DNA from 3 places in the Rhodoferax sp. PAMC 29310 genome. Region 1 is predicted to be linked to each of the others. Evidence: predicted binding sites of a transcription regulator. Region 1 holds the regulator's gene; each other region holds the start of a gene.
What was found. The regulator FNR, encoded in region 1, switches genes on or off when oxygen is low (the NO sensors DNR and NnrR bind a similar motif). The targets are predictions, from matches to a motif close to TTGATNNNNATCAA.
Positions count from the first base shown of each region.

Region 2: J8G15_RS14770 (hemerythrin domain-containing protein) is a predicted target of FNR. The motif match lies at 6,119-6,132, and genes of this name have one in related genera.
Region 3: J8G15_RS15620 (bacteriohemerythrin) is a predicted target of FNR. The motif match lies at 3,848-3,861, and genes of this name have one in related genera.

Region 1 covers NZ_CP072852.1:1,386,731-1,396,887, reverse strand. The annotation lists gene J8G15_RS06360 (extracellular solute-binding protein) at 1-106, opposite strand, end outside; gene J8G15_RS06355 (patatin-like phospholipase family protein) at 171-1,085, shown strand; gene ylqF (ribosome biogenesis GTPase YlqF) at 1,220-2,179, shown strand; gene J8G15_RS06345 (2Fe-2S iron-sulfur cluster binding domain-containing protein) at 2,174-2,470, opposite strand; gene J8G15_RS06340 (cation diffusion facilitator family transporter) at 2,550-3,203, opposite strand; gene J8G15_RS06335 (fasciclin domain-containing protein) at 3,580-4,035, shown strand; gene fnr (fumarate/nitrate reduction transcriptional regulator Fnr) at 4,132-4,851, opposite strand; partial or broken gene hemN (oxygen-independent coproporphyrinogen III oxidase) at 5,003-6,400, shown strand; gene J8G15_RS06320 (sulfite exporter TauE/SafE family protein) at 6,410-7,087, shown strand; gene J8G15_RS06315 (sensor domain-containing diguanylate cyclase) at 7,137-8,246, shown strand; gene J8G15_RS06310 (efflux RND transporter periplasmic adaptor subunit) at 8,243-9,424, opposite strand; gene J8G15_RS06305 (ABC transporter permease) at 9,449-10,157, opposite strand, start outside.
Region 2 covers NZ_CP072852.1:3,164,999-3,175,155, forward strand. The annotation lists gene J8G15_RS14740 (efflux RND transporter permease subunit) at 1-906, shown strand, start outside; gene J8G15_RS14745 (DJ-1/PfpI family protein) at 961-1,578, shown strand; gene J8G15_RS14750 (hypothetical protein) at 1,633-2,331, opposite strand; partial or broken gene J8G15_RS22160 (GFA family protein) at 2,379-2,675, opposite strand; gene J8G15_RS14760 (hypothetical protein) at 2,837-4,132, opposite strand; gene J8G15_RS14765 (YbfB/YjiJ family MFS transporter) at 4,178-5,386, opposite strand; gene J8G15_RS14770 (hemerythrin domain-containing protein) at 5,485-6,066, opposite strand; gene minC (septum site-determining protein MinC) at 6,616-7,404, shown strand; gene minD (septum site-determining protein MinD) at 7,432-8,247, shown strand; gene minE (cell division topological specificity factor MinE) at 8,252-8,512, shown strand; gene J8G15_RS14790 (VOC family protein) at 8,614-8,832, opposite strand; gene J8G15_RS14795 (hypothetical protein) at 8,842-8,979, opposite strand; gene J8G15_RS14800 (DUF1810 domain-containing protein) at 9,045-9,485, opposite strand; gene J8G15_RS14805 (metallophosphoesterase) at 9,689-10,157, opposite strand, start outside.
Region 3 covers NZ_CP072852.1:3,347,380-3,357,536, forward strand. The annotation lists gene J8G15_RS15610 (DEAD/DEAH box helicase) at 1-2,201, opposite strand, end outside; gene J8G15_RS15615 (dienelactone hydrolase family protein) at 2,417-3,100, shown strand; gene J8G15_RS15620 (bacteriohemerythrin) at 3,164-3,679, opposite strand; gene J8G15_RS15625 (TetR/AcrR family transcriptional regulator) at 4,131-4,769, shown strand; gene J8G15_RS15630 (MDR family oxidoreductase) at 4,852-5,835, shown strand; gene J8G15_RS15635 (amidohydrolase family protein) at 6,291-7,154, shown strand; gene J8G15_RS15640 (hypothetical protein) at 7,159-7,575, shown strand; gene J8G15_RS15645 (cytochrome-c peroxidase) at 7,572-8,771, shown strand; one part of gene J8G15_RS15650 (IS3 family transposase) at 8,895-9,826, opposite strand; one part of gene J8G15_RS15650 (IS3 family transposase) at 9,826-10,084, opposite strand.

The sequences.
Region 1 (10,157 bases):
CTGTGGGGTAGTGACGGGCCGAGTAAATGTTCAGAGTCTGCTCTTGAGCGAAGCCGCTCACGCAGCTGAACAAAATAGCGCATGCCGCAGGAATGTGTTTGATCATCATGGCTTGAAGGTGCTTTAAGATAAAATATTATGCTAACACAAACGCGAATCATTATCATTAAATGAAATTTCAAAGAGCATTTTGGCGACCCGTATTGGTAGGTCTGTGTGTGGCATCACTTTGGGGCTGCGCAACGGTTCCCGCCCCGACTGCGCCAGCGGCCCCTGCTGCTGCGCCCCTGATCGTCGTTAAAAAAGCGCCTCGAATTGGACTCGCACTGGGCGGCGGTGCCGCGCGTGGGTTTGCCCATGTAGGCGTGATTCAAGTGCTGGAAGAGGCGGGCATTCAACCGTCGCTGGTTGTTGGCACCTCTGCGGGGAGCCTGGTGGCTGCTTTGTATGCGGATGGTAAAAAGGGCGCTGAACTTCAGCAGATCGCAGAAACCATGGAAGAGGCCACCTTTGCGGATTGGACGCTTCCTATTTTCAGCCGGGGCATGTTGCGCGGCGCAGCGCTGGCTCGCTATGTCAGCGCCCAAGTGGATGGGCGACCCATTGAAGCGATGTCTCTGCCATTGGGCATTGTCGCCACCGATTTAAATAGCGGTGTTGGCGTGTTGTTTCGCCGGGGCGACACAGCCACGGCTGTTCGAGCGTCCAGTGCCGTGCCCGCGTTGTTCCAGCCGGTCAAGATTTCAGGGCGTGAATATGTCGATGGCGGACTGGTGTCTCCCGTGCCAGTGAGGTACGCACAACAAATGGGGGCGGAGTTGGTCATCGCCGTGGACATTTCCAGCTCGCCAGAGGGGAATCCCGCGACCGATACCTTGCAGATTTTGATGCAAACCTTTGCCATCATGGGAAAAAGCATCAATGACTTTGAATTGAAGGATGCTGATGTTGTCGTGCGTCCGTCGTTGGTGGGCGTGGGCAGTTCCGACTTTAGTACCCGGCGCCGCTCCATTTTGGCTGGCCGAGCGGCCATGCAGGCTATGCTGCCCCGGCTAAAAGCAGCCATAGAGGCGAAGTCTCGCTAGGCTGGCCGCGCTTTTATCCCGGTCAACGTGTTGTTTTGACTGGATGCGCTGACCGCCTCTCAAGCAGGGGACAATGCGCCATCGGCATTATTGGTGCGGTGGCGCACCATTGCTTGCCACGATAAGGACAAATAATGGCTATTCAATGGTTCCCTGGTCATATGCATTTGACCAAAAAGGCCATCGGCGATCGCATCAAGAATATTGATGTCGTGATCGAACTTCTGGATGCGCGCTTGCCGGGTTCAAGTGCGAACCCGATGCTGGCGGAGTTGACGGCGGGCAAACCCGCGCTCAAGGTGCTGAACAAGCAAGATTTGGCCGACCCGGTGCGCACAGATCAGTGGCTGGCCCACTACAACCAACTGCCCGATACCAAGGCCATTGGCCTGGATGCGAGCATGACGGCGCCTGCCAAAGCGTTGGCAACTGCGTGTTTCGCGCTGGCGCCAAACCGGGGTGGCATGGTCAAACCCATGCGGGTGCTGATTTGCGGGATTCCCAACGTGGGTAAATCCACATTGATCAATACTTTGGCGGGCAAGCGGGCGGCCAAGACAGGCGATGAAGCCGGTATTACCAAGTTGGAGCAGCGGATTTCGATGGCCGACGACTTCTACCTCTATGACACGCCGGGCGTACTTTGGCCGCGCATCATTGTTGCCAAAAGTGGCTACAACCTGGCGGCCAGCGGCGCCATTGGGCGTAATGCCTTCAATGAAGAAGAGGTGGCGCTCGAGCTTTTGAATTACTTGATTGCCCACTACCCGGCCAATGTCGAGGGCCGTTTCAAGCTCGAGGGCGTGGCCCAAATGACCGATGAGGTTTTGCTGGAGGCTATTGGCCGAAAGCGGGGCGCGTTGCAGGGCGGCAAGAAGATAAATCTTCAGAAAGCGGCAGAAATTGCCATCTACGATTTCCGCGCCGCTCTAATGGGACGCATCACGCTGGAAACGCCAGAGGAGTTTGCAGAGTGGTTGGCCGCAGGGCAGAAGATGGATGCTGAGCGTCAGGTGAAGAAAGATGCCATTGAGCTGGACCGAAAAATTCGGTTCAAGAAAGTCCCCAGGCCCGACTCGCGGTCGGCGTCATAGGTCTTCTCGACCCAACGTGAGGTCTGAGCAAGGGTAGGCCACACAAGGCAGGACGTAGCCCTCAGCCTTCTCTTCGGCACTCAGGCCAGGCCATTCCATCTCGTAACGAACCGACCCTTTCGAGAGCTTTCCGATACAGGTTCGGCAGTTGCCGCCCCGGCAAGAGCTGGGCCAATCGATGCCGCCTTGCTCCATGGAGACTAGCAGGGGTTGCTCGGTCCATGCGTCAAATTGTTGCTGGTCGGGTTCGGTGATCGCTGTATAAAAAAGTGGTGCGTCTGGGGCATTCATGCCAGTATTATATTGTGATGAGAAATGGCACTATAGGCATATGGAGTAAGCGAAGGCAGCTATCAAATAAGTAGCTATTTCAGCCCGCGTCACCGTGCTCATGATTGGCTGGGCCAGCCGCCAGTTCGGTGCGGGCCTGGCGCAGCACCTGCCAGCCGCCATGCAAGGCCAGACCGGATATGATCGCAGCCACCACCGCGTCAGGCCATGCTTGCCCGGTGCCAAATACACCCACGGCGGCGGCCATTACCGCTAGGTTGCCAATGGCGTCGTTGCGTGAGCACAGCCAGACGCTGCGCATGTTGGCGTCACCCTCACGAAACGCGTACAGCATCCAGGCAACGGCCACATTGGCTACCAGTGCTACCAAACCGATCGCTCCCATGGTCGGCGCGTCTGGCACGGCGCCGTTCAGGGCGGCCCACGCCGCCCGCGTCAGAATGAACAGTCCAAAGGCGATCATGCTGAGCGCCTTCACCATTGCGGCGCGGGCGCGCCAAACCAAGGCCGCCGACAAGACTGCAAGAGACACGGCGTAGTTGGCAGCGTCGCCGGCGAAGTCAATCGCATCAGCAAATAGCGACAGCGAACCCGAGGTGTAACCCGCCAAGATCTCCACCAAAAACATGAAGGCGTTGATGATCAAGGCAATCCACAGGATTCGCCGGTACCGATCCATGTTTTCGAAGGACGATGCGGTGGGTGTTTCGTGTTCGCAGCAGTGAGCAGACATGGTTCTCCTTAAATTGACTCTATTGGGAACCCTTTAGTCACTCCAGTGTCAAGTGACATTGTTGCTGCGATGGACGACCCAATTTCCAAGGCTTGACAAGGAAGAGGTTGCCGTAACCAACCGTATAGTTTTTGTCAAACCTTGTTGCGAGTGGTGCGTCGTCGCTGAACAATGTTCAAGCCGGTAGATGGGCAATACGCTCTTGAAGCGAGGCATTTCTGAGGTTAGTTCAGCCAATGGTTCTTTTCAACTCATAAAGATACCAATTAGTAATAATTTAAACCATAAAGAAATTATGGATACTTATTGGTTGTATTATTCGGCCACGTCACATCTTTGACGCGTCATACCTGACATTCATTTTTAGGAGAGCTCCATGAAAAAAACCATTCTTGCAACCGCGTTGGCTTTTGGCGTCGCTTTTTCTGTTCAAGCGAAGGACATTGTTGACACCGCTGTTTCTGCTGGGACTTTCAAAACCCTGGCCACGGCGTTGACCGCTGCCGGTTTGATTGACACGTTGAAAGGCCCAGGCCCGTTCACCGTGTTTGCCCCGACTGATGCGGCCTTCGCCAAAATTCCGAAAGCTGATCTTGATGCGCTGTTGAAAGACAAAGCCAAGCTGACTTCGGTATTGACCTACCACGTGGTGCCCGGCAAAGTGATGGCTGCCGATGTCAAAGCCGGCAAAGTCAAAACTGTTCAGGGTTCTGAGATCACTGTCAAAACTATGGGAGGTGTCATGGTGGATGGCGCCAAGGTCACTGCGACAGACATCGTGGCTGACAATGGCGTGATCCACGTGATTGACAGCGTGATCATGCCCAAGTAACTGCGGGCTCAAAGTTGGGCTCCCTGCGAACTACAGACCGCGGGGCGCCCACAAAAAAAGCCGGATGATCCGGCTTTCTTTAATGGGTCTGTGTGATCAATTGCAGGCTTTGGGGTTGACGATGTCTTTCAACATCTCGGCATCCACAATACGAATGTGGCGCTGTTTGACTTCCACAATGCCGTCTTCCACAAACTTCGAAAACGTGCGGCTCACGGTTTCCAGTTTCAAGCCCAGGTAACTTCCAATTTCCTCGCGCGTCATGCGCAGGACCAATTCGGTTTTTGAAAACCCACGGGCGTTTAATCGTTGAACCAGATTCAGCAAAAACGCGGCCAGTCTCTCTTCTGCGCGCATGCTGCCCAGCAGCAACATCACGCCGTGCTCACGCACAATTTCGCGGCTCATGATTTTGTGCACATGGCGCTGTAATGAAATCACTTCCCGCGAGATTTCTTCAACGCGATTAAAAGGCATGACGCATACCTCGGCATCTTCCAAGGCAACAGCGTCACAAGTGTGTTGGTCATTCACGATGCCATCCAGCCCAATGATTTCTCCAGCCATCTGAAACCCGGTCACTTGGTCCTTGCCATCTTCAGAGACGACGCTGGTTTTGAAAAAACCAGTGCGAATGGCGTACAGACTGGTGAACCTCTCACCGGTTCGAAACAGCGTTGTACCTCGCTTGACTTTGCGTCGCGCCGCCACCACTTCGTCGACACGGTCCAATTCGTCCGGCGTCAATCCAAGTGGCATACACAGCTCCTTCAGATTGCAACTGGAGCATGCGACTTTTAAGGTGATGGGGTTCATGCAGACCATTCTGGCACCAATTGACGTCTGACCCCGCACTTCCTGATGTAGGTCAAATCAATTGGCAGGTCCTATTTCATTCGAGGTTGATCTGAGTCAAGGTTTTGATGTGGGGTTGAAGGCATATTTCCAGCCTTGCCAAGGATTGCCTATGAATGCCGATGCGGCCCCCCCTGATTTAAATGACGTGCTCAATCGGTTGAATGCTTCTGGTCCCCGCTACACCTCCTTTCCTACCGCTGATCGATTTGTCGAGGCCTTTGCCGAGCTTGAGTACAAGCAGGCGCTGGCCCAACGCCGCTCTGGGCCGACGGTGGCCGCACGGCCGATGTCCCTTTATGTGCATATTCCGTTTTGTGAAACGCTGTGCTACTTCTGCTCCTGCAACAAAGTCGTTACAAGTGAGCATGGACATGCGGACACGTATTTGAACTACTTGAGTCGCGAGGTAGAGCTTCACACGGCCGAGTTGGGCGCGGGGCAGTCGGTGAGTCAACTGTATGTGGGAGGCGGCACACCTACCTTTTTGACCGATGCCCAGCTGGGCGATTTGATGAGCATGTTGCGGCGAAATTTCAAAATGCTTCCGGCCGGTGAGTACGTCATCGAAATCGATCCGCGCACCCTGGATTCCGATCGACTGGACGCACTGATGCTGCTGGGTTTTAAACGCTTGAGTATTGGCGTTCAGGATATTGACCCGGCAGTTCAAATGGCGATACACCGGATTCAACCTGTTGAGCAAGTGGTCTAACTGTTTCAGGATGCCCGCCAGCGCGGTTTTGATTCGATCAACGTGGACCTGATTTATGGCCTGCCCCAACAAAGTTCGGAATCGTTCGAGCGTACGCTGTCACAAGTCATCGAGTGGCGGCCCGACCGCATCGCACTCTATGCCTACGCCCACCGGCCGGCGCACTTCAAACCGCAGCGCCATATCAGCACCGCTGCGCTTCCTAGCGACGCGGCCAATCTGGTCATGCATTCCAACTCAATTGCGGCGTTGCGAGCTGCTGGTTATGTGTTCATTGGCCTGGCTCATTTCGCCTTGCCCACCGATGTGTTGGCCATTGCCAAACGACAGGGTCGTCTGCATCGCAATTTTCAGGGCTTCAGCACCCAGCCTGACTGCGATTTGATCGAGTTGGGTGTATCTGTCATTGGGCGAGTTGGTCCCAGTTACAGCCAAAACGCGAAAACCATGGAGTCATATTCTGACCGCCTGGATCAGGATCTTTTTCCGGTTGTTAGTGGTGTCGCCCTGAGCCGTGATGACCTGATTCGGCGCGCCATCATCATGTCACTAATGTGTCAGGGGGATGTCTCGTTTGAGTCTGTTGAATTGGCCTATCTCATCGATTTCCGCCATTACTTTGCCTCCGAATTGTAGTCACTGGCGCCTTTCACGGATCAGGGGCTGGCCACAGTAGATGATGCTGGCATCCATGTGTCTGAGCCCGGCCTGCATTTTGTCCGGGCCATGGCCACGGTCTTTGACCGGTATCTACAGACTGACCGCACACGCGCCCAGTTTTCAAAAGTCATCTAGCATTGCGTGATGCAGACTTCTCTCGCGGTAACCGCACTATTAATGGGACTGGCCGGTGGGCCGCACTGCATTGCCATGTGTGGCGCGGCCTGCGCTGGCATTGGTCAAGCAGCCGGCCCTTATAAAAACTCTGCTTTGCTTGGATTTCAATTGGGGCGATTGGTGGGCTATTCCGCACTGGGCGCGCTGGCGGCTGCTTCCATGCAAGGGCTAGGCTGGCTGACGGTTCAGTCGACCGCACTTCGACCCGTATGGACACTGTTTCACGTCGCCACCTTGGTACTAGGTTTGTTGCTGATGTGGAAAGCCCGGCAACCCATCTGGCTGGAGGCAACTGGGCGCAAAATTTGGGCGGGGGCTCGCTCCCTGGCTCAAGGGCGTGGGCGAGGTGCGCCGCTGGTCATTGGTGCTTTGTGGACGTTTCTGCCCTGTGGCCTGTTGTACTCGGCATTGTTGGTTGCTTCGCTTAGTGGTCAAGCCGTGGATGGCGCCATGGTGATGGCCTTGTTTGCGCTTGGGTCCGGTGTGTCCTTGTTGGCGGGGCCTTGGCTTTGGTTGCGATTGGGCGGGGGAAGCACGGGTGATTGGGGGGTCAGAGTTGCTGGATTTGCCTTGGCCGCAAGCGCAGCCTGGGCGCTTTGGATGGCGTATGCGCATGATGCCGCGCCGTGGTGTGTCACCCCGTAAAGTAGGCAAACCGGTATGATGATAAAGAAATAATGCGGAGGATCCACCTATGACGTCACCTGTGTCTCCTGACGAAGCGACAAGGATGAAAGCTTTGGACGTTTACCAGATCATGGACACACCGGCAGAGCAAGCCTATGACGACGTCGTCAAACTGGCCGCTGCGATTTGTGACGTTCCCATTGCGATGGTGTCCTTGCTGGATACAGAGCGTCAGTGGGTCAAGGCCCGGGTGGGGTTGAAAGTGTCACAAATACCGATTCAAGATGCTTTTTGCTCGCATGCAATTGCCAGCGAAATGGAAGTCATGGAGGTAAGGGATATGGCAAACGACCCTCGCTTTGCCAATCACGCCTTTGTAATCGGGGAGCCCGGCATTCGGTTCTATGCCGGTGCACCTTTGGTGACCCCCTCTGGCGTCAAGCTGGGCACAGTGTGTGTCATTGACCGGGTTCCCAGAGCACTGGATTCGCGTTCCAAAGCCGCATTGCTTGCTCTGTCCCGGCAAGTGGTTTCCTTGCTGGAGTTGCGGCACACCGAGGCCAAATTGCGATCTATGGCCGTTACGCAGCAGTTGCGGCAACTCCAGTTGGAGGGATACCAAAAACAATTAGAGTCCGTGAATGAATTGCTTCGCCAGCAGGCAATGCTGGACCCTTTGACTGGTTTGAATAATCGACGTGCTTTTGACGATGCGCTGTGCGAAGAGCTTGCGCGCACCGAACGCACAGGTGCGCCCATGGCGCTGATTTTTGTTGATGTTGATCGCTTCAAGGAATTCAACGATCAATTTGGCCACATTGCGGGCGATCAGGCCCTGCAGCAAGTGGCCTCCGTGCTGTTGGCGCAGGCGCGACCCTACGATCAAGTCGCCCGCTATGGGGGTGAAGAGTTGGTATTGATCTTGCCGGACACGGGGCGGGGCGCGGGAATGGCCGTTGCTGAGCGAATTCGCCTGGCCATTGAAGACTTTGCGTGGCCTCGATTCCCTATTACCGTTAGTGTGGGGGTGGCTGTCGCCACCGACTCCTGGACAGGGGTCGGTCTGCTGGACCGCGCCGATCGTGCTCTCTACCAAGCCAAGCGCACCGGGCGCAATTGCGTCGTCTTTCTGGACGACGAAGAAGATGTTGGGCCTGCTGCCGGTGCTCTGGTTTAGCGTGTCTTGACCCGCTCGCCGTCTTGAAGCTGGCTGTCAGGGTAAACAATCACTTGGGTACCCACGGGGAGCCCAAATTTGATCCAGGCGCTACTGCCGTTGCGCGCTTCGACGTCAACTTCCTGCAATCTCGCACGTCCACCGTCCAGCACCAGCAAGCCATAGCGAGTGCCTAGGGGGAACAAGGCGCTCACGGGAACCAGCACGGCGTCTTCTTCTACTTGGACCAGAATTCGCACGTCCAGCTTGAAACCATCGCCTAAATTCGACCATGTCGCAGCCGGTGACAGGATGTCGATCAGTGCATTGACGCGTTGCTCCTCCACGCCCAGAGCCGATACCTTGGTGAAGGCGCTTGGCTCCACCCGTCGAACCGTGCCGTGAAGGGTGTCTGGCCCCCCCCAATTGCTCAACTGGACGGGCGTGCCAGGACGAATTTGGGCCGCATCTTCTGTCAACACGTCGACCACCACTTCAAGGCGGGTGGCATCACCCACTTCCAATAAAGGTGTGCCCGCCATGACCATGCCTGAGCTGGGCTGCAGGACGTTCAATATTTTGCCGGTCACAGGCGAGCGAACGATAAACGGTGAGCCGGCCCGGCCGTTACTTGATACCGGCTCCAGCGTGGCCTGCGAGCGGGCCAGCGTGAAGCGAGCGGCCACAATGTCCTGGCGGGCGCTGGCTAACTCCTGCTCGCGTAGGCGCAGGTTGAGGCGATCCGCTTCTAGCCTGGCGGGCGCCACGAAACCTTGTTTCTCAAGCGATTGGCTGCGCTGAAGATCGGCCTGCGCCTGTGCCAGTGCGGCGCCAGCCCGCTCCACCATGGTCTGTGATCGGACGAGGGCGGCCTGCAAGGCCGAGTTGGCAGCCAGTTGTTCAGCGCGGCTGCGTGCGTCTAGCAAGGGCGGTATGCTGGGCCACAGGCGAGCCACCTGAGCATCCTGCACGACGTCGTCGCCCTGTTTCAGGGTGATCCGATCGAGGTGGCCACTGAGTGGGGCAGATATTTGGTAGCGTTCCCTCAGACGGGTCTTCCCGTCCTCCTGAACCGCGCGTTCAAACCGACCTTGGGTGACCAACGCGGCTTCCACTTCCCTCGGGGCGGGCATCAACGCCCAAACCAGCAGTGCCAGCATCGCCAGACCGGCCACGACCCAGATCAGTTTTTGTTTCATGTTCTTTTCCGAAGGCTTCATTTTTTATTCCCGGGTTTTAAGGACCGCCACCAAATCCAGCGTATCCACCTTGCGACGCACCACCAAGGCGCTGACCAGTCCGGCAATGACCACCGCAATGACCGCGTAGGCATACGTGGCGGGCAATATCACCATGGGAAAGTCAAACTCCTCGTTTTTGATCAATTGCACGATGCCAGAGGCCAGCAGATAGCCGAGCACCATGCCCAAGGGCGTTGCCAGCACGATCTCAATGGCAAGCTCCCCCAGCAAAAAAGTGGACACCTCGGCCCGGGTGAACCCCAGCACCCGAAGGCTTGCCAGTTCCCACGCGCGCTCAGCCAGAGCAATGCGGGCACTGTTGTAAACCACGCCAATGGCAATCACCGTGGCAAACGCGGTAAGCACCACACTGAACACCAGAATGTTGCGAGCGGTGACCTCTTCAATGTTCTGTTTCATGACTGATTTGCTGACGGCACCCACCACCCGAGGCAAGTCCTTCAGCGTATTCAACAGTTGAACCTCGTGCCCTCGCTGCACCGCCAGCGTGGCCTGGTTGACGACATCGCCCTCACGAAGCAGCCGGTTCAGGGTGCGGCGTTCAATGTAGGCGTTCATGCCCAGAATTTCAGTGAGCACACCGCTCACCCGCAGGGACATCACCTCACGGCGCCCCTCTTGCAATTCCACCCGCACCCAGTCGCCAGGGCCGACTTGAAGGCGATTGGCC
Region 2 (10,157 bases), 1.8 Mb from region 1:
TATGACTCGGCACTGTCCAAACTGAACCTGTCACAGCGCCAGGTCCCCATCGTGGTCAAACTGGCCGACACCGCCCGCCAGGACCTCAGCGTGCTGGGCCGCTTGAGCGTGCCCGGCACCCACGGCCCGGTCATGCTGAGCCAAGTCGCCACGCTGGAGATGACCGGCGGCCCCGCCGTGATCGACCGCCTGAATCGCGCCCGCAACGTCACCTTTGAAGTGGAGCTGTCTGGCGCGCAATTGGGCGACGTGACCGACGCCGTACAAAAACTGCCCAGCATCACCCAACTGCCGCCCGGCGTGAAACAACTTGCTCTCGGCGACGCCGAGGTCATGGGTGAACTGTTCGCCAGCTTTGGCCTGGCCATGCTGACGGGCGTGCTGTGTATTTACATTGTGCTGGTGCTCTTGTTCAAGGACTTCTTACACCCGGTCACCATACTGGCGGCGCTGCCACTGTCTTTGGGCGGTGCGTTTGTGGGCTTGTTGCTGGCAGACAAGAGCTTCTCCATGCCCTCGCTCATTGGCCTGATCATGCTCATGGGCATTGCCACTAAGAACTCGATTTTGCTGGTGGAATACGCCATCGTCGCCCGCCGCGACCACGGCATGACACGCACCGAAGCGCTGCTGGACGCCTGCCACAAACGGGCACGCCCCATCATCATGACCACCCTGGCCATGGGCGCCGGCATGCTGCCCATCGCGGTGGGTTGGGGTGCGGCAGACTCCAGCTTTCGCAGCCCCATGGCCGTAGCCGTGATCGGTGGCCTGATGACCTCCACCGTGCTCAGCTTGTTGGTGATTCCGTCGGTGTTCACCTTTGTGGACGACATCGAGCACCTCATCCGCCGCGGGGCTGGCTGGGTGCGCGGTTTGGGAGGAAGCAAGCCCAAGGAGGCGTAGAAAAAAATCGCCTGTTGAAACAAGGGATTCCCGCCACTCCAAATCTGCAAAGCCATGCACATCGCCATCCTCACCTTCGACGGCTTCAACGAGCTGGACTCGCTCATCGCGCTGGGCATCCTCAACCGTGTCAAGCAACCCGGTTGGCGCGTCTCCATCGCCAGCAACACCGAGCGCATACGCTCCATGAACGGCTTGGTGATTGAAGCGCAGGCCACGCTGGCCGAGGCCAGTGCGGCGAACGCCGTGCTCATCGGCAGCGGCATGCGTACCCGAGAGATTGCGGCCGATGCGGCCCTGATGGCGCAACTGCAGCTGGACCCCTCCCGCCAACTGCTGGGCGCGCAATGCTCCGGCACACTCATTCTGGGCAAGCTCGGCTTGCTCGATAACGTACCTGCCTGCACCGACCTCACCACCAAACCGTGGGCTGAAGAAGCCGGTATCGCCGTGCTCGATCAGGCCTTCTTTGCCAACGGCAACGTGGCCACGGCCGGCGGCTGCCTGGCCTCAAGCTACCTCGCCACTTGGCTCATCGCCCGTCTGGCCGGCCTCGCCGCCGCCGAAAACGCCATCCACTACGTCGCGCCGGTCGGAGAAAAAGAGGACTACGTCACCCGCGCCATGGGCCACATCACGCCCTATTTGGAGGGGGTTCCCGTCAAGCCGTGAGTGATGACAGCGTGCAACTAGTCAGTCGCTCCCGCGTGAAAACACACGCCGCGTTCAGCGGCTGAACTCCATCACCCAGTTGGTTTCCCAACTCAAGCCCCCATCTCCTGAAAACGCCTGCTGCCAAGTCGGGTTACCGCCGGGATTGGCATCCCAGGCAAAACGCACCTTGATGGGCTTCTCCGCCAGCCAATCGTCGGCAAAAAATGTGCCCACAGAACCGGTGAATCTGCCGATAACAGGCACGTCAAGACTGTGCGGCGCACGCCCGTCCAGCCACCAGATGGCCCACATCTTGGTAACCGGATCAAACGAACGAAACGGCGCCGCCTGCACCTCTTCGTCGGGAAAATGAAGAATGTTGTCCTCCACATTGCCAAAGCCGCCCAGGATCTTTCGGGTGGAGGATTTGCCAGAAAACTCCGTCCACGCCGAGCACCCGGTAAGGCGGGAATTCAACCGCCGATGACGAACTTTCCAGTCACCAAGGATGAAGTCAAAGTCTGAAGGCGGGGTGACGTGGAAGGTGGAATGCATTGATTGCGTTTTTTTGTTGAGGCGAACCTTTTGCCGAAGCGGCAGCTGAAAGAGTCCAAGCAGGAGAAGGGTCAGGCCTTGCCGCTCCCCGCGATCATGACAGGTGTTCCGTACCTGGTGGGGTGCTCGGGGGCGCCTTCCAATGTTGCACGCGCCCCACCAAAGCAGTCGACTCCAGACGGCAGCGCCATGCCAGATTGTGCTGATCTTGTCCAAATGTTGGCGGTGACCTCGACTGCATTCGGGTTGTCGCAACAGCCACGAGAAATCGCTCGCAGTTCAGGCCAACGTTCAAACGTCAACCCAAGCGTTGATCCGCAGTCCGCGCAAAATTCCACGAACACCTTCTTGCCACTTTCGTCAGACAAGTGCTCATACTTGCGCGGCCTCGCGGACAGGAACTCAACCGCCTCAATCGGAAACAAGGACTCCGTATAAAACGAGGAGCCAGTCATTCGCTGGCAAAAAGTGCAATGGCATACAAGCGTACGCAGCGGAGCCTGTGTTGCCCGAAATCTGACCTTTCCGCAAAGACAACCTCCTTCAAGTACATATGACATGGCGCCTCTCCCAGAATGGTTTCACGCGAGTCAAAATCTGACGAGAATCGAACTCGGAATTGCGAATCCCCAAAGCTCCTGCGGTCCTCCACAGAATTCCGCTTGGGTCGCGGAACAGTAAACCGATTCTGGCATCCGTGCAAGCCGCGACCTGGGTCCGTCTATCGCCCAAATAATTTCTTCAGCCCCTCACCCACCTTGTCCCCCACCGACGCACCGGCGCCTGTGCCCACACCGGGCATCAACACAGTGCCGATGGCCGCGCCGATCAACGCGGAGCGGGACAAATTGACTTGTGGCGCGTCCAGCGTGCCACCCACTTCCAGGGGCACGCCCACAGCACCTCCCAACTGGCTGGCTGCCAGGTTGACGCTGATTTGTCCGCTCAAGGCCCGGCTAGCAGCCACTTTGACTTGCCCGGTGGCGCTCAACACGCCTGAACTGGCCACCAAGTTGTTGATTTGAAGGACCCGGCCTTCGGTGCTGACCTGCCCGGCCAGAACGTCCAGTGAGGTGTTTCCGCCGCGGCTGGTGCCCACAGTTTTGACCGCCTTGGCCAAGTCAATGCCATGCAACACGGCGCCCTTCACGGTGAACTGGCTTTGGGATTTCAATACATCAGACAGCGTATCAATTTGACTCGTTCGGGCTGAGAGCGTCGTGCTTGCGTCCAACCGGCCGCTTAGCACCGGTATGGCTGCCGTGCTAAGCGCAGCCACTTCAACGCCCTTGGTTTCCAACTGGCCCTTGAGCACATAGGCGCCACCTGGCTGGGAAGGTACCCGGAACTCCACCGGGCCTTGGACCGTGCCTCCTCCCACGCTCAGCGCCACACTCCAAACTCGGTCTTGCCGGGAAAGCTGTGCGGTTGAGCCCTGCAAAAATCCTTTCAACACCTGCACGTTCACCTTGTCAGGCTCGCCTTGAGCATTGATATCAGCCTGGAAGTCCACCGTCATGGCCAAACCCTTGGCGTTGACCCAGCTCACGTTTTTCAACAACAGTTCTCGGGGAAACCATGCTTGAGACTTCTTGGGACTTGTTTTGGCCTTTGACCCCGGTCCAGATTGCGCAGGTTGATTTGTTTTTGATAGCGACAAGAGCAAAGCGTCGATGCCATGTTGTGGCAGTGAGGCATCACGCACCAGCACCGATCCGACGGACCACTCGCCCATCAAAAGGCGGCCCAACTCAGGACGAACGCCCACATAGGCCAGGGACAGTGCCGGCTTTGTGGCCACCTCGATATCAGTCACCACCACAGCAGGCTTGGGAAACACAGAGACCTCAATCCCGCCCAGCTTGACACCCACGCCCAGCGACTGAGTGGCTTCGCGCTCCACACGGGCCTTGAAGTCAGCCGAGCCCAACCAAGTTTGCAGGCCCCACACAGAACCGACCACCAGCACACCTGCCGCCAACCCTGTCACTGAGATCCACTTCAACGCTTTGTTCATGCCTGCATTCTGCATGGCCTGCGCCAGCCCGCAAAAGACGGCACGCTAAGTCAGCGCCCGCTGGCGCGAGGCCAGTGCAGCGCCCACCCACAACGCGGCGGCAGAATAAATCAGGCCGCGGGCCAAGCCACCCTGTCCGTCAGCAATGTAACCCACCAGCGTGGGTCCTACGATCTGGCCAAACGCAAACACAATGGTGAACGCACTGATGCCCGCACCCCAGGCTGCCTGCGGCAGATTGTGCCGAACCAGCGCGGTGGTCGACGCGACCACCGCCAAGAACACCGCGCCGAACAAAATGCCCGAGGCCAGCACCACGGGCCAAGCGGAAGTCAACGCAGGCAGTAAAGTTGCCAGGCCCAACAATCCATTGAGCAAGGCCAACACCCGGCCCCCTTTGTACCGGTCCAGCAACCCTGCCCAAATGCGCGCCGAGGCGACCACGGCGGTGCCCAGCAGCGTGTAAAAAACGGTGATGTCCGGGCCGCTGGCGCCTTGCTCGCGCAACAGGGCGATCACAAACGTCATGTAGCCGATGTAGCCCACGCCAAACATGGCGTAACCCGACAGCGCAAATGAAAACGGCCGCCAGTTGAATGATGCAGGGGGTGCACTGCCCACGGCGGCTGGCGGTGCCAACTGCCGCAAAACGCGCGCGGGCCAACGTAAGATGGCTGTGGCCACCAGGCAAGTTCCGGCCAACAGCCACCACGCCCAGGCCCAGCCATGGGGCCACGCCACTGCCGCTTCCAGCACGGCAGGCACCAACAGGGCCGACAACACAATGCCAAACCCCGTGCCGCCGTAGTACAAGCCAATCAGCCAGCCACCACGAGCCGGTTGCAAGGCGCCCAAGCGCGCCGCCAACAAACCGCCCGCAATAAAAACCAACGCGCTGGCCACGCCGGCCAGCAACCGTTGCACGAGCAATGGGGTGCTGTCAGTGAAAAACCCACTCAAGCCCATGAACACGCTGGCCAACACCGAACCCAGCATCAGTACACGCGACGCACCATAACGTTGCAATAGACGGGGCGTGACCAGCGCACCCAGCAAATAACCCAGCGCATTGACGGTGTTCATGCCCCCCGCCAGGGTGTAGGACCAATTCAAATCGTCCCGCATGGGCGGCAACAACAAACCATAGGAAAACCGGGTGATGCCCAAAGACAGAGCCGCTCCCATGGACAAAGCCAACGCCAGCCAAAAGAGCTGGGACAAGGGGGTGTGAGAAGTGGGGGTCAAAGTCGTCATGCGACTTGCATTCTGGCGCAAAGCCCTTGCAATGCCCTGTCGCCTTGGCTGAGATTGCTGGCCCGGCGGGAACCAGCTTGCCCGCCAGCAAGCGTGCCTCAGGTACTGCCAGACACGGCGCCCGGTGAGTGCATGAGAATCCTCGCAAACAAGCGGTCAAAAGCCGGGTTGCGCTTGTACTGTCCCGTGAGGGGATCGCAATTGGTGGCAAAGGCTGCGTCCAGCTCACGCCAGTCTTCATCGCTGAGAACCCGCAGCGCTGCGGGAAAAATAACGTTTTCCTCCATCTGCATGTGGGCCAGATAAAACCTGATGTAGTGGCGGGCCGTCTCTACAAAGGCTTCACGGCGCGACTCCCCCATCAATTCCCACGCCAACAACAAGTGTTGCAACTCACGTACCGCCGATTCGCTCGTGGCGTGGTCTTTTTCAAGCAGAACAATGGTCTCCATCGTCTCGGGGGCCAAACGTGCCACACGGGGAAACAACAGGTTCGACTCTTTGGGATGGTGCAACTGCTCCGGGAACTCGTCCACGTAGAAAAGCATGGCGCGCATTCCGTCAAAGAAAACCTCGGGCTGATCGCCGGGCCCCGAGAGCAATGCCTTTTCAAAGGCATTCATCAGGGTCGCCAAAGCGGCGTGCTCTTCCCGAATGATTCGAATACTGGGGTGGACCATCACATCTCTCCAAAGCAAGCGCCAAGCATGACAGCGCCGAACTGGATTGACCTTGACACGGATCAATGCACAGTTCATCAGCTGTTCGAGCGCCTTGCCTGCTATTTTTGACCGCAAAACACACCACCGAAAAAGCTGTGCATAAATCTGGCACAAGCCAGCAGTTATCCACAGAGGTGACGCCAAATGAAAAATTGTCCAGAATCCGGGTACACATCAGAAGCAAGGTCACCCACATGGCTTGAGATAACTTAAGTCTATGTTTTAAATCAAAAAAAACACCTTATCCACAGCAGAGCGCTTCCCTTACCTACTACTACTATCTTATAAATAGAAGATATAGAAAGACAAGGGAAAACGCTGGTGTCAAAAAACAGGCAGTTTTACATTGATGCTTTATGCTTGTGCATACCTGCAAATAAGCCAGACTAAAAAACGCTTCGACCAGCACAATCAAGTAAGATTTGCGCTACCGGATGGCCTGGCCCGAGCATTTCACCGGGTTGGGCGGCTTCTCTGGCCCTCTTATCAAGTTTTTTGTCCCCCTCCATGTCTGTTACACCCGCCGCTTCGTCGCCTGGCTCCTCTCCTGTCTCTTTTGAAATCAAAAGTGCCCAATTGCCATTGGTGGCCTTGTTGGTGAACACAGATGATTGGGCGCAACTCAGCGCGGACTTGCTGGCGCGATATGGCCATCTTGGCGAGAACCCTGATTTTTTTGACCACGACCCGCTGGTACTCGACTTCTCGCAACTCAATCCGAAACTACCCGTCTCAGATTTGGTTCCTTTGTTGAGAGCGCTGCGCGCATGCCGATTGGTTGCAGTGGCCATGCGGGGCGCCAATCGGGACTGGATGGAAGCGGCCCGGTCCGTGGGCTTGGTGGAAGTGCCGGTCGATGTCCCGCGTCCCCGTCCCAAATCCGCCCCGCCGGTCTTGACAGAAGTGGTCACCACCGAAGTGGTGCGAGAAATTGTGCGCGAGATTCCGGCCGTTGCCACCATGGTCATCGACAAGCCTTTGCGATCAGGGCAAAAAATTTATGCGCGTGGTGCAGACCTGGTGGTACTGGCCATGGTCAACCAGGGCGCTGAGGTGGTGGCAGATGGCAATATCCATGTTTATGCGCCCTTGCGTGGCAAAGCCATGGCGGGTGCCAGTGGCAATACCAATGCCCGCATCTTTTCCTTGTGTCTGGAACCTGAACTGATTTCAATCGCCGGTATTTACCGTACCAGTGAAAACCCACTGTCGCCCGATGTGCACGGCAAGCCGGCTCAAGTGCGGCTGAGCAATGACGGCCAAGATAAGCTCTTGTTTGAAGCGCTCAACCCCTAATTCATCTTTTTGAAAGACAACTTTCCCATGGCAAAAATTATTGTGGTGACTTCCGGCAAAGGAGGCGTTGGCAAGACGACCACCAGTGCCAGTTTTGCGACCGGTTTGGCGTTGCGCGGTCATAAAACTGCCGTGATCGACTTCGACGTGGGTTTGCGTAATCTGGACTTGATCATGGGTTGCGAGCGCCGTGTGGTGTATGACCTGATCAACGTCATTCACGGTGAAGCGAATTTGAACCAGGCACTGATCAAGGACAAGCAGTGCGACAACCTGTTTGTGCTGGCTGCGTCGCAAACCCGTGACAAAGAAGCTTTGACGCAAGACGGTGTAGAGAAGGTATTGACCGATCTGGCGGCGATGGACTTTGAGTTCATCGTGTGCGACTCTCCAGCAGGTATTGAGACTGGCGCCATGATGGCCATGCACTTTGCCGACGAAGCACTGGTGGTGACCAACCCCGAGGTGTCTTCCGTGCGAGACTCAGATCGCATTTTGGGCATGCTGGCCAGCAAGACCCGCCGAGCCACACAGAGCATGGACCCGATCAAAGAGCACTTGCTCATCACCCGCTACAACCCGGCGCGGGTCAACCAGGGGCAAATGCTGTCACTGGAGGACATTCAGGATATTTTGCGTATCAAGCTGATTGGCGTCATTCCTGAAAGCGAGACGGTGTTGCAAGCCTCCAATCAAGGACTGCCTGCCGTGCATCTGCATGGCAGCGATGTGTCTGAGGCTTACAAGGACGTGATCGACCGTTTTCTGGGCACCGAGAAACCCATGCGCTTCACAGAAGCGCCCAAGCAAGGGCTGCTGAAACGGCTCTTCGGGGGGAAATAAGCCCATGTCATTTCTTTCCTTTTTTATCGGCGAGAAAAAGAAGACGGCCAGCGTTGCCAAAGAACGGCTGCAAATCATTCTGGCGCACGAGCGCAGCGGTCGTGGCGCGGCGCAGCCCGACTACTTGCCTGATTTGCAGCGGGAGCTGATCGCCGTGATCAGCAAGTACATCAAGATCAACGCCGAAGACATCAAGGTGAATTTGGAGCGCCAAGATAATCTGGAGGTTCTGGAGGTCAAAATTGAGCTACCAGACAGCCGATAAGCCTGATTGAGCGTGTTTTATGCAAAAGGGAGGGGTACACCCCTCCCTTTTCTTTGAGCGTGCGCAATGTGCACTGACATCCGATTGGCGTAGCCACTGGCTTATTTCACAGCGGTGGCATCGAACAAGGGGTTTTCAATCAAACCCAGACGGTTGCCAAGGGGGTCGGTGACAGCGGCCACTTTGATGCTGCCTCCGACCTCTCTCACCGCTTCGAGTTCAATGGCGCCCATTTCAAGCAATCGGGACAATTTATGCTCGATCTGTGCCACGCCCCACAAGGCTTGCGCACCCGTGGTGCCAGGTGTGGCGTTGGGCAACAAGCGCAGCTAAAAGTCGCCCACGGAAAACCCAACATAAAAGGGTTCTTCAAAGCAAGGCGCAGTAACGAGCACCTTGGCATACCACTGGCTGGCAGCGGTCAGATTCGGCGCCGGATAAATGACAGTTCTCAGTCCCAGAGTCATGGCCATCTCCGGTTGGCAAATCGCTGGCCCTGCCGCGTTCAACGGGGTGAAAAACGCGGGTCAGGTCAAACGGGTGACACGTTGATCAGCAATTTCAGGGTGTTCTCATCCGGCCGACCGGCAAAAAATCGAGTCAAGGCCTGTTTGAATACGGGTTCGTCCGGCGCGACCAGGGAGAACAGCGTCATGCAGGATTTGAATTTCAGATCGTCGGGCGAGCCAAACAAATCGTGGGCGGTGGACGTAGATTGCGCCACCGCCAATTGAGTGCACTCTAGCAAACGAGGACTCAAAATCGGGTGCTGCCAATAGTCCAGCGCTTCGTCAGCCGACTGAATGGCAAAGTGGCGGGCAATCGGGCTTCGACCCAGATCGCGAAATTGTGGAAAGATGAACCACATCCAATGGGTGGTTTTTTCGCCCAAAGCGAGTTCATCGCAGACGGTTTCGTAAACGCGGTCCTGCGCCTCCACAAAGCGTTCAAGACCTTCTGTTGTCAGGTTCATTAATTCACCTATCCCATGCCAAGCAAATAAGCTATCTTGACGCATTTGGCTATTGAGCGCTAGCGGGTTAAGCCCGCGTGTCGTCACACCACAGACCTAGCGCTGATCCGCCATGCCAATAGAGGAATAATCACCGCGATTGCCTGAACTTCTATTGCTTCAAAATAGATAGCAATCTACCTAGTAAATTCGGAGGATAGAGGTCAAACTCTTACCAAACGCAAATGCGTAATTTCCGAAGGAGCACCAAAGCGCTTGGGCGGTCCCCAATAACCCGTACCCCGGCTGGTGTACACCCACATCTCTTCCAATTTGTGCAAACCGGCCGTAAAGGGTTGCTGAAATCTGACAAAGTGGTTCCACGGCCAGAACTGCCCGCCATGGGTGTGCCCTGAAAGTTGTAAATCAAAGCCAGCCTTGGCGGCGGCAGGCGCGCTGCGCGGCTGATGAGCCAATAGCAATTTGAACAAGGCATGCTCCGGGGCATCCGCCATCGCCGCATGGGGATCACTGCGATGGCTGTCGTCAAAATGATGGGCACCATAGTCCGTCACACCCGCTACTACCATCATGGCGTGCTCTGTGTCCTGGTTGTCACTGCCATGGTGAATCAGCACATGCTCATTCATCAGCACCCGCACGCCAAGGCCACCCAAGGCCGCGATCCAGCTG
Region 3 (10,157 bases), 2.0 Mb from region 1:
CCCAGCAGCTCCAATTTGGCGCGCTCCATGTCGCCGCAAGACTCTATTCCCTTCACCAAGCGCGGGTCGCAACACACTTGGCGCAGCTTGAGTAGCGCATCCAGAATGCTGATCTGCGCCCCATCAAAGCTCTGGCGTTGCAGCACGCGGCGCACCTGTTTGTCGGCAGCGGTGCGCACGGCTTCGTACAGCTCGCGCTGCTGGCCTTGCAACTGCACGCGCTGAATTACCTCGGTGCGCGGGGGCAACTCACTCGCGACATCTTGCTTGCGCCGGCGCAAGATGAAAGGGCGCACGCGCTGGGCCAGCAGTTGGGCGCGCACCGTTTCGCCGTTCTCTTCAATCGGTTTGCGCCAACGGGTATTGAAGCTGCGCACATCGCCTAGAAAACCGGGCATCAAAAAATCAAATTGGGACCACAGTTCGCCCAGGTGGTTTTCCAGCGGGGTGCCGGTCATGCACAGCGGGTGGCGCGCCTGCAGGCGGCGCAGGGCGCGGGCGCTGCGGCTGCCTGCGTTCTTGACCATCTGCGCCTCGTCCAGAATCAGCAGGTGAAAGCGCTGTGTGGCCAAGGCGTTGACGTCGCGCCACAGCAGCGGGTAGGTGGTCAGCACCAAGTCATGGGTGGCCATCTGCGAAAACAGTTTGGCGCGGTCTGCGCCCTGCAGCGTGAGCACGCGCAAATCTGGCGCCATGCGCTGCGCCTCAAGCTGCCAGTTGAACACCAGCGAGGTGGGCACCACCACCAACGTGGGCCGGTCCATGCGGCCACTCTGTTTTTCCACCAGCACATGGGCCAGCGCCTGCGCGGTTTTTCCCAGGCCCATGTCATCGGCCAAGATGCCGCCCAGGTGTTGCGCCCGCAGGTACTGCAGCCACGCTAAACCTTCTAACTGGTAGCCGCGCAATTGCACCTGCAGGCCCACCGGGGCACTCACCGGCTGCGGGGTGCCGATGGTTTTCAGGCGTTGGGCCAAGCTGGCCAATCCCGCATCGCCTTCCAGTTGCCAGCCTCCTTGCGGGCCGACGCGGTGGGCTTCCACCAGGGCGCTGCGCAAGGCGTCCATTCGGCGTGCCTCCCAGGCCCCCAGATGCAGCGGCTCGCCGGGCTGGCGGCCACGCTGAGGGTCGGTCAGCAAATCGACCATCGCGCCAATGATGGCTTTCAGTGGCGCGGCCAGCGCGTCAATGCGCCTCCCGCCCGGTGCGCGCAGCGAGATCAGTGCCTGGTCGTCAATGGCCGCCATCTTGGCGGCATTGAGCCAGCGCGGGTCGCGCTTGAGCAGGTCGGCTAGCAGCGGTGCCAGGTCCAGCATTTCGCCGTCAATCTCAATGCCCAGGCTCAGCAACCAGGCGCCTTCGCGCTCGGGCAGATGCAGCTTTTGCACCGGGCGCTCGCGCTCTGCCAGCGGCCCATCCAGTTCCTTGCCCAGCACCTCACCCGTGTCGGGCTGCACGATCAACTTCCAGCGTGTCACCCCCACACTTTCATGGGCAAAGCCGGGCTGCACCACCACCTGCCAGCCCAGCGCCTGCAGGCGCGGCACTTGCTCGGCCCAAAAATCACCAAAGAACGCTTCTTGCGACAGCGTCCACACTGCGCCCAGCGTGGGCATGCCGGCCTCGCCTTCTTCCCGATGGCGCCACTGCAACTGCTGCGTCGACACCGGCAGCAAGCCCAGCTCCCAGACCAGGTCCATGGCATCGGCTTCGGCCGCCAGGTCGCGCTGCATGCGCCGTACCGGGCCGCCTGTGTCATACAGATCTTGCACGGCAGAGGGTCGGCTGTTGAGCACTGAGGTAGGGGCAGGTGTTTGCCATTGCGCGCCACCGCCCGTGCCGTCATCGGTGCGGTAAGTCCAGTCAATTTGGACCAATGTCACGCTACTCCCCCGCGCGGCCAGTTTGCCGTGGGGTTTGAGACCCAGCAGGCCCTCGCCCCGACCCAGGGTTTGCAGGGTGATGCGCGGGCGAAAGTGGCCCACCACGGTGCCCACCTCTGTGGTGGGCAAATCAAGTGGCGTGGACTCTGCGCCGGCTTGGTCGCGTAGCAAGGCCATCACATGGGCGGCATCCGCATCCAGCAGCGGGGGCAGGCTTTTCAGGGTAGCCGCATCGGCCTGGCTGAGCAGCGCAGCCACCCACGCGGCAATGGTCTGCGCGCGTCGGGGGTTGGCTGGGGGTTTTGCACTGCGGGTCATGCGCCGATGCTAAGGGGTGAATCCAATCAAGCCGGGGCGCGGGTGCCGGCCTCTGAAGGTTTCTTGCCCGGTGTGTCCAAAATTAGTCCCCTTTAGATCTCACCCGACTGCCCCGCTGCCACGTTGATCTATCCCCCTGCCGTTCAGCAGGGTGTCCCTATCGGCGGAGAATGAGGTGCAACATTCATTGACCAACAGGAGTAGTTATGGGAAATATGGTGACTTTTCAGCGCCCGGACGGCAAGGCTGTGCAGGGCTATCTGGCCGAACCGGCCCAACCCAATGGTGCACCCGCCATTGTGGTGATTCAGGAATGGTGGGGCTTGAACGACCAGATTCGCGGCGTGGCCGACCGCCTGGCACTGGCCGGCTTTCAGGCGCTGGTGCCTGACCTGTACCGCGGCAAAGCCACGGTGGAGCAAGAGGAAGCGCACCACCTCATGACCGGGCTCGACTTCGGTGACGCCGCCGGGCAAGACATACGCGGTGCGGTTCAATATTTGAAGACCCGTGCCCCCAAGGTCGGGGTCACTGGCTTTTGCATGGGCGGCGCGCTCACGCTGCTGGCGCTCACCCAATCGCCCGAGATCGATGCCGGCGTGGTCTGGTATGGCTGCCCACCGCTGGAGTACATCGACGCCACCAAAATCACCGCGCCGCTGCAAGGCCACTGGGCCACGCAAGACGAGTTCTTCAAGATCGACACCATTGATGCGCTGCAAGAGAAGTTGACCGCCGCTGGCGTGGGGTTTGATTTCCATCGCTACCTGGCCCACCACGCCTTTGCGAATGAGACTGCCGCCGGCCCAGGCCGCATTCCCGCCACCCAATACGACGCTGTCTGGGCGCAACAAGCCTGGGATCGCACCCTTCGCTTCTTTGGTAAACATTTGGGCTAGCGCGCCTCCGCCCCACCCCGAGCACTCCCGCATGGGCCCGGTTGAAGTTGGCCCCGTGAATTGCTAGCGGTGTGGCGCAGTGCCATGGACACCGGCGCTGCGCTTGCGGCCGAACAAGCGGACGAAAAAACCGCCGGACTCCTGGGTGGGCTGCAACACCGCTGGGGTTGGCGTCGGCTGGTTGGCATACCATTTTCCGAAACGCAGGTCGTGCGTCATGATGTGACCAATCAGCCACTTGTTCAGGAACCGGCGCAGCTCCTGGACGCGGTCCTCGTTCCACGCCTCGCCGTTGCCCAAAAAGTCCGCCACCTGGGCGCCAAACTCTTCATGCAACTTCAAATGTTGCTCAAAAGCGGGGTAGCCGCTTTTCTCCATCAAGGCTTGCTCGTTGGTGAAATGCGTCACCACATAGTCCAGCCACTCCTCCACGGTTTGGTCCACTGAGTCGAGATGCAGCGCACGGACCAGCGTGAACAAGTGCCGATGCTCCTGGTCCACCTGACCCACACCAATCTTGAACCCATCACGCCACTCGATGACGTAGGGTGCTTTCTTCAACTCTGCTGCTTCCGCCATGGGGCTTCCTTCTTTTTGAATGACATCACGACCCGGCCGGGCCACCAGTTACCCCCTGCGTGCTGGCACCCTGCAGGGGAGGTCCAAGTGGCCTGACCAATCCATGGCAAAACTTTACGCTGCAATGCAGCAAAAGATCAGCCCCGCCTGACCGTTTCTGCGACTTCATTGCGCCACATCAATCCGATTCAGCCCGCCTGAAACCGCCCGCAACGCGGAGACGCCGAAACCAACCCCGATTTGTGTGCCAAATTAGCCTCCAGCGCCAGTGAAGCAAGCGCAATATGCTATTCATTCAATAGCAACGTATCTCCCTGCGCCGGTCACCTCGTTGCTGCGCGCTGCCGTGGCAGGGCCAGCCCACCTTGGCCTGCCCGCGTCCCATGCCCCGCGCGACACCTCCAACCGCCTTTTATTGACTTTATAAGACGATCGGTCTAATATCGGCGGAATGGAAGTTCTGCTCTCAACACCCCCTCGTCGGGGTCGCCCTCCAAAATCGCGTGACGGCGTGGTGGAGACGCGCGAGTTGCTGCTGCGTGCGGGGTTGGAGGTGCTGACTGAAAAAGGATTTTCGGCAGCAGGCTTGGACGAAATTTTGCGTCGCGGTGGCGTGCCAAAAGGCTCGTTTTATCATCACTTTGAGAGCAAAGAAGCCTTTGGCGCCGAGCTGATTGAGCGTTACTCCGCTTATTTTGTGCGCAAAATCGAACGCCATCTGGGCGATACCAGCCTGTCACCCCTTCAGCGGCTGCGCCGCTTTGTTGCGGATGCCCATGCCGGCATGGCCCGCCACGACTTTCGGCGCGGCTGCCTCATTGGCAACCTCGGTCAAGAAATGGGCACCCTGCCGGAAAGCTTTCGGGCTCGGCTGCTCGATGTGTTTGCCGATTGGCAGACCCGTTTTGCCCGCTGCCTCAGGGCCGCGCAAGACGCGGGTGAACTCTCTCGCCAAGCCGATTGCGATGAGCTCGCCGCCTTCTTCTGGATTGGCTGGGAAGGCGCGGTTTTAAGAGCCAAGCTGGAGCGCAGCGGCGCGCCGCTAGACCTGTTTGGGCGCGTGTTTTTTGCCAGATTGCCCCCCGGCTAACTTTTTTTAGATTTTTAAAGACGATCAGTCTAAATCTTAAAATTTTTGCAACCATCAATTTTTCAACCCCAAGGAGACCCCCATGTTCAAAGGCATCTTGATCGAAAAAGACGAGTCCGGCTACCGCGCTTCCCTCAAAGACATTGACGAAACGCAGCTGCCCGAGGGCGACGTCACCGTGCGCGTCAGCCACTCCACCCTCAACTACAAAGACGGCTTGGCCATCACCGGCAAAGCGCCGGTGGTGCGCAAATTCCCCATGGTGCCGGGCATTGACCTGGCGGGCACCGTGGAGCACAGCGAGCATCCTGACTACAAGGTCGGCGACGCGGTGCTGCTCAACGGCTGGGGCGTGGGTGAAGGCCACTGGGGCGGTCTGGCGCAAAAAGCCCGGGTGAAAGGCAACTGGCTGGTGCCGCTGCCAACCGCCTTCTCGCCACAGCAGGCCATGTCCATCGGCACCGCCGGCTACACCGCCATGCTGTGTGTGCTGGCCCTGGAGCGCCAAGGCGTCAAGCCCGCCGATGGTGAAATTTTGGTCACCGGCGCAGCAGGTGGTGTGGGCAGCGTCGCCATTGCGGTGCTCAGCCAACTCGGCTACACCGTGGTGGCCGTGAGCGGCCGCCCCGAAGAGTCCGATTACCTTAAAGGACTGGGCGCGGTAGAAGTGTTGGAGCGCGCCCAGTTTTCAGCGCCAGGCAAACCCATGGGCAAAGAGCGCTGGGCGGGCGCGGTCGATGTGGTGGGCAGCCACACCCTGGCCAACGTCTGCGCCACCACCAAGTATCGCGGTGTGGTCACCGCCTGCGGGTTGGCCGGTGGCATGGATTTTCCGGCGTCGGTCATGCCGTTCATCCTGCGCGGCGTCACCTTGGTGGGCGTGGACAGTGTCATGTGCCCGCAAGCTGATCGACTGGAAGCCTGGCAACGCCTGGGCACGGATCTGGACCTGGCCAAACTCGGCGTCATCAGCCGTGATATCGGCCTCAGTGAAGTCGTGCCCGTGGCCACCCAGCTGCTCAACGGCGAAGTCAAAGGCCGTGTGGTGGTGGACGTGAGTCGCTGATTTGCAGTAACTACTCAGGTCTGCCATTTTTTTGTAGGTCGGGTGAGCCCAAGGCATCACCCGGCACCTGCGATAACGGGCCGGCGCGATCAATCGGGTGACGCAAGTCAAAGAATGCTTTGACTTAAGGTGATGGGTGCCAATGATGGCTGTTGTACCGAAGGTGCCAGTGGTGCTTTCGGCGCAGCGATTCTCGGGAGTTTTCCCCCACTCACTCCCGCCGGGCGAGAGAGGGTTGGGGTGAAAGTGGGGGTTACAGCGCAAGAATTGCTGCACATTAAATAGCCACCAATTTGCAAGCCAAATAGAGCTCTAGCCCACACGAAATATCCGCATATCGCTATCTAAAGCGTAGCAATTTGGCGTTGACTTACACCCTGTGGATTGCAAGGGGTGGGCCACTTCTTATATGCTGGTGGGCAAGATTTTTACCCCAGGCTAGCATAGGAGATCCCATGACCCGCCAGACCCCGCACCCCCTCGCCCTGCGCCGACGCGACTGGCTATTGGGCACTGCTGCCGGACTCACTGGCTTTGGCCAGGCACAGGCTGCCGACGCGGCGCCCCTGCCCATCTTTGACGCCCACCTGCACTACAGCCACGACGCTTGGGAAACCCTTCCGCCCAAAGACGCCATCGCGCTTCTGCGCAAAGCCGGTCTGAAGCGCGCCATGGTCTCCAGCAGCAGCGACGAGGGCACCCAGATGCTGTTTGCCGAAGCGCCTGATCTCATCATCCCCTCACTGCGGCCCTACCGCCAGCGCGGCGAGTTGTCCACCTGGATGCACGACGCCACCGTGGTCGGCATGTTGGAGCAGCGTCTGGCCAAGTACCGCTACGCCGCCATTGGCGAATACCACATCTACGGCAAAGACGCTGACTTGCCCGTCATACGCAAGGTGGTGGGGTTGGCAAAAAAGCACCGCATCTTCCTGCACTCGCATTCGGACGCAGATGCCATCGAACGCCAGTTTCAGCAAGACCCCAGCGCCCGCATTCTCTGGGCGCACTCCGGCTTTGACGCCCCCGACAAAGTAGGAGCCATGCTCGCCCGCTTTCCCAATCTGTGGTGCGATCTGGCCTTTCGCAGCGACCACGCCACCATGGGGCGCATTGACCCCAACTGGCGAAAAGTCTTCATCGCCTACCCTGACCGCTTTGTGGTCGGCACTGACACCTTCACCCCCGAGCGCTGGTACTACATTGGCGAGCACGCCAACTGGACGCGCACCTGGCTCACTGGTTTGCCCACTGAGGTGGTCGAGCGCATTGCCTACCGCAACGGCGAAGCGCTGTTCGCGTCGCTGCTGAAGGCCTGACGACGTGGCAACACGCCCCCAGTGGCAAGCCGTCCGCGCTCTTGCCGTGGCTGCCGTGTGCATCAGCGCCCTCGCGGCGCACGCGGCCACCTGCCCGTTGCCCGCAGACACACCATCGCTCATGACCACCGGGCCGGTGCAAGCCACTTGGTCCACCGAGCCGGCCTTTCCCACGGTGGGCGAACCGTTTGTGATGCAACTCACCCTGTGCCCCGCCTCGGCGCAGTTGGTGAAAGTGGATGCCGAAATGCCCGACCACCGCCACGGCATGAACTACCAACCCAGCTTCATCGCACAGGGTGACGGCCAGTGGCGAGTCGAGGGCATGGTCTGGCACATGGCCGGGCGCTGGCTGCTGAAAGTGGATACCCGCTGGGACGGCAGCCCGCACCGCCTGACGCAGTCAGTGCAGTTGAAGTGACTCGCCCCCCTTTGAGACGGCGTTGGCTCAAACCCCTGATGTTGGGCGCAGCGCTGCTGGCCGCCATGACGTGGCTGACCCTGCCTGCCTCCAGTCAGCCCCAGCAACCGCCCTCGACTGCCGCGCCAGCCGGGCTGCTCGAATTTACCGCCGACGAGCGGGCGCAGATCGTGGCGCATGGCCCCTGGCCGCCTGTGGTGCGCCCCGATGCCTCTAACCGCGTAGCCACCCAGGCCACGGCGGTTCAATGGGGCGTCTCGCTGTTTTTTGATGCGCGCTTGTCGGGCAATGGCAAGTTGGCCTGCGCCAGTTGCCACCAGTCGGCCCGGGCCTTTCAAGACGGTTTGCCGACCGCCGTGGGCCGCCTCAACGGTCGGCGCAACACGCCCAGCCTGCTCGACAGCGCCCAGGCGCGCTGGTTAGGCTGGGGTGGCAGTCACGACTCTTTGTGGGCGGCCAGCCTGACCCCGCTGCTTGACGACGGCGAAATGCACCAAACCCTCACCAGCCTGGGTGAGCGCCTGCGCAACACGCCCGAGTTGGCCCAGGGCTACCAAGCCGCTTTTGGGCAAGCGCTGCCCAGCGACGATGCCACGTTGGCTGTGGATGTAGCCAAGGCCCTGGCCGCCTACCAAAGCACGCTGGTGTCGACGCGCACCCCGTTTGACGATTTCCGCGACGCTCTTAGCCGTGGCGACGCCCAAGCCGCCGTCAGCTACCCCCTCGCTGCCCAGCGCGGCCTGCGCCTGTTCATCGGGGAGGGGCGTTGCACCGTGTGCCATGCCGGCCCGCGCTTTAGCAACGGCGAGTTTGCCGACATTAGTGTGCCCTTTTTTGTACCGGGCGGTGTGGATTCAGGCCGCTACAGCGGGTTACAGCAACTGCTGCGCAGCAACTACAACCGCCTGGGGAAATTCAACGACGCGGGCGGCAAAGACCCCAGCGCCGTTGGCACCCGCCACGTCATTCTTGAGCCGCGCCACTTTGGTGAATTCCGGGTGCCGGGCTTGCGCCACCTGAGCGAGACCGCGCCCTACATGCACAACGGCAGCCTGGCCCGCATTGAAGACGTGGTACAGCACTACTCCGATCTCAACGAAGACCGCCTGCATGCCGACGGCGAACGCATCCTGCGGCCCTTGCACCTCAGCCCCCACCAAGCCGCCGACCTGGCCGCTTTTTTGCGCAGTCTGTGAGCGGCAAAAAATCAAGTGCCAAATGGGACCGCAGCCCCCACCGCTGCAACGGCGGCGAAGCGCTTCATTCAGGGATGGCTCAAAATTGACCTTGCCCCTGGAATCCGTATCCCATAACCGAGATCATGAGTTGGCTTGCTTGGGCTGATTAGCAAGCCAGTTTTGCTCGAACCGCACCGGGCTGACGTAGGCCAGTGTCGAATGCAGTCGAGTCCGGTTATACCAAAGCATCCAAGCAATCGTTTCATCCTTTGCCTCCCGCTGAGTCTTGAACTTCTGTCCGTATAACCGTTCCACCTTCAATGATCCAAACAGCGTCTCGCTGCAGGCGTTGTCCCAACAGTTGCCGCGCCGGCTCATTGAACTGGTGATGTCGTACTCCTTGAGCACTTCCCGGAAGTCCTTGCTGGCGTACTGACTGCCGCGGTCGCTATGGAACATCAGGCCAGCCTGCTTGCCCGGATGCCGCTTGAACCATGCCATGCGCAGCGCATCAATGACGATGTCCCGCGTCATTTCCTCTCGTAACGACCAGCCCACTACTTGGCGGCTGAACAGGTCAATCACCACGGCCAGAAACAACCAGCCTTCGTCCGTGGCGATGTACGTGATGTCACCCACCCAGACCTTGTCGGGTGCTGCCACATCGAACTCCCGGTTGAGCAGGTTGGGTGAGATCGCTAGATCGTGATTGCTATCGGTGGTGACCTTGAAGCGCCGCTTTCCCTTGGCACGGATGCCGTGCAACTGCATGAGCTTTTGCACGCGCTCTTTGCCCACACGGATGCCACGGGCAAGCAGCTCCTTCCAGGTGCGTGGCCAGCCGTAGCCGCCTCGCGTCTCGGCATGGATGGCCTTGATGTGCACCAGCAAGGCGTCATCGCTCAGGTGGCGGAGCTGGGCCGGACTGGCCAGTCGCACAAAGTGTTCGTGGTACCCGGCGATGCTCACCCCCAGTACGCGGCACTGTACCGAGATCGGCCATGTGCTGCGGTGGCGCTGGATGAAGGCGTACTTCAAATCGATCCCTTTGCGAAGTACGCCGTCGCTTTTCCCAGAATGTCACGCTCCATCTTCACACGCGCCAGCTCGGCCCGCAACCGGCTGATCTCCATCTGCTCGGCGCTGACCAATACCTTGCTGTCAGCTCCCTTGAGCTGGCCCTGGCGCTGCGCCTTGACCCAATTGAACAACGTCTGGTCGACCACTCCCAGCGTGCGTGCCGCGGCTGCAATGCTCTGGCCACCTTCGACCAGTCGAACTGCTTCTTGCTTGAATTCGAGCGTGTAGCGCGCTCTTGCTGTCTTCGTCATTTCCGTTCTCCTTGCGTGAATTTACACACTCAGCAAGGGATATGGACTGCACCCGCTTCAATAGACACCTGTT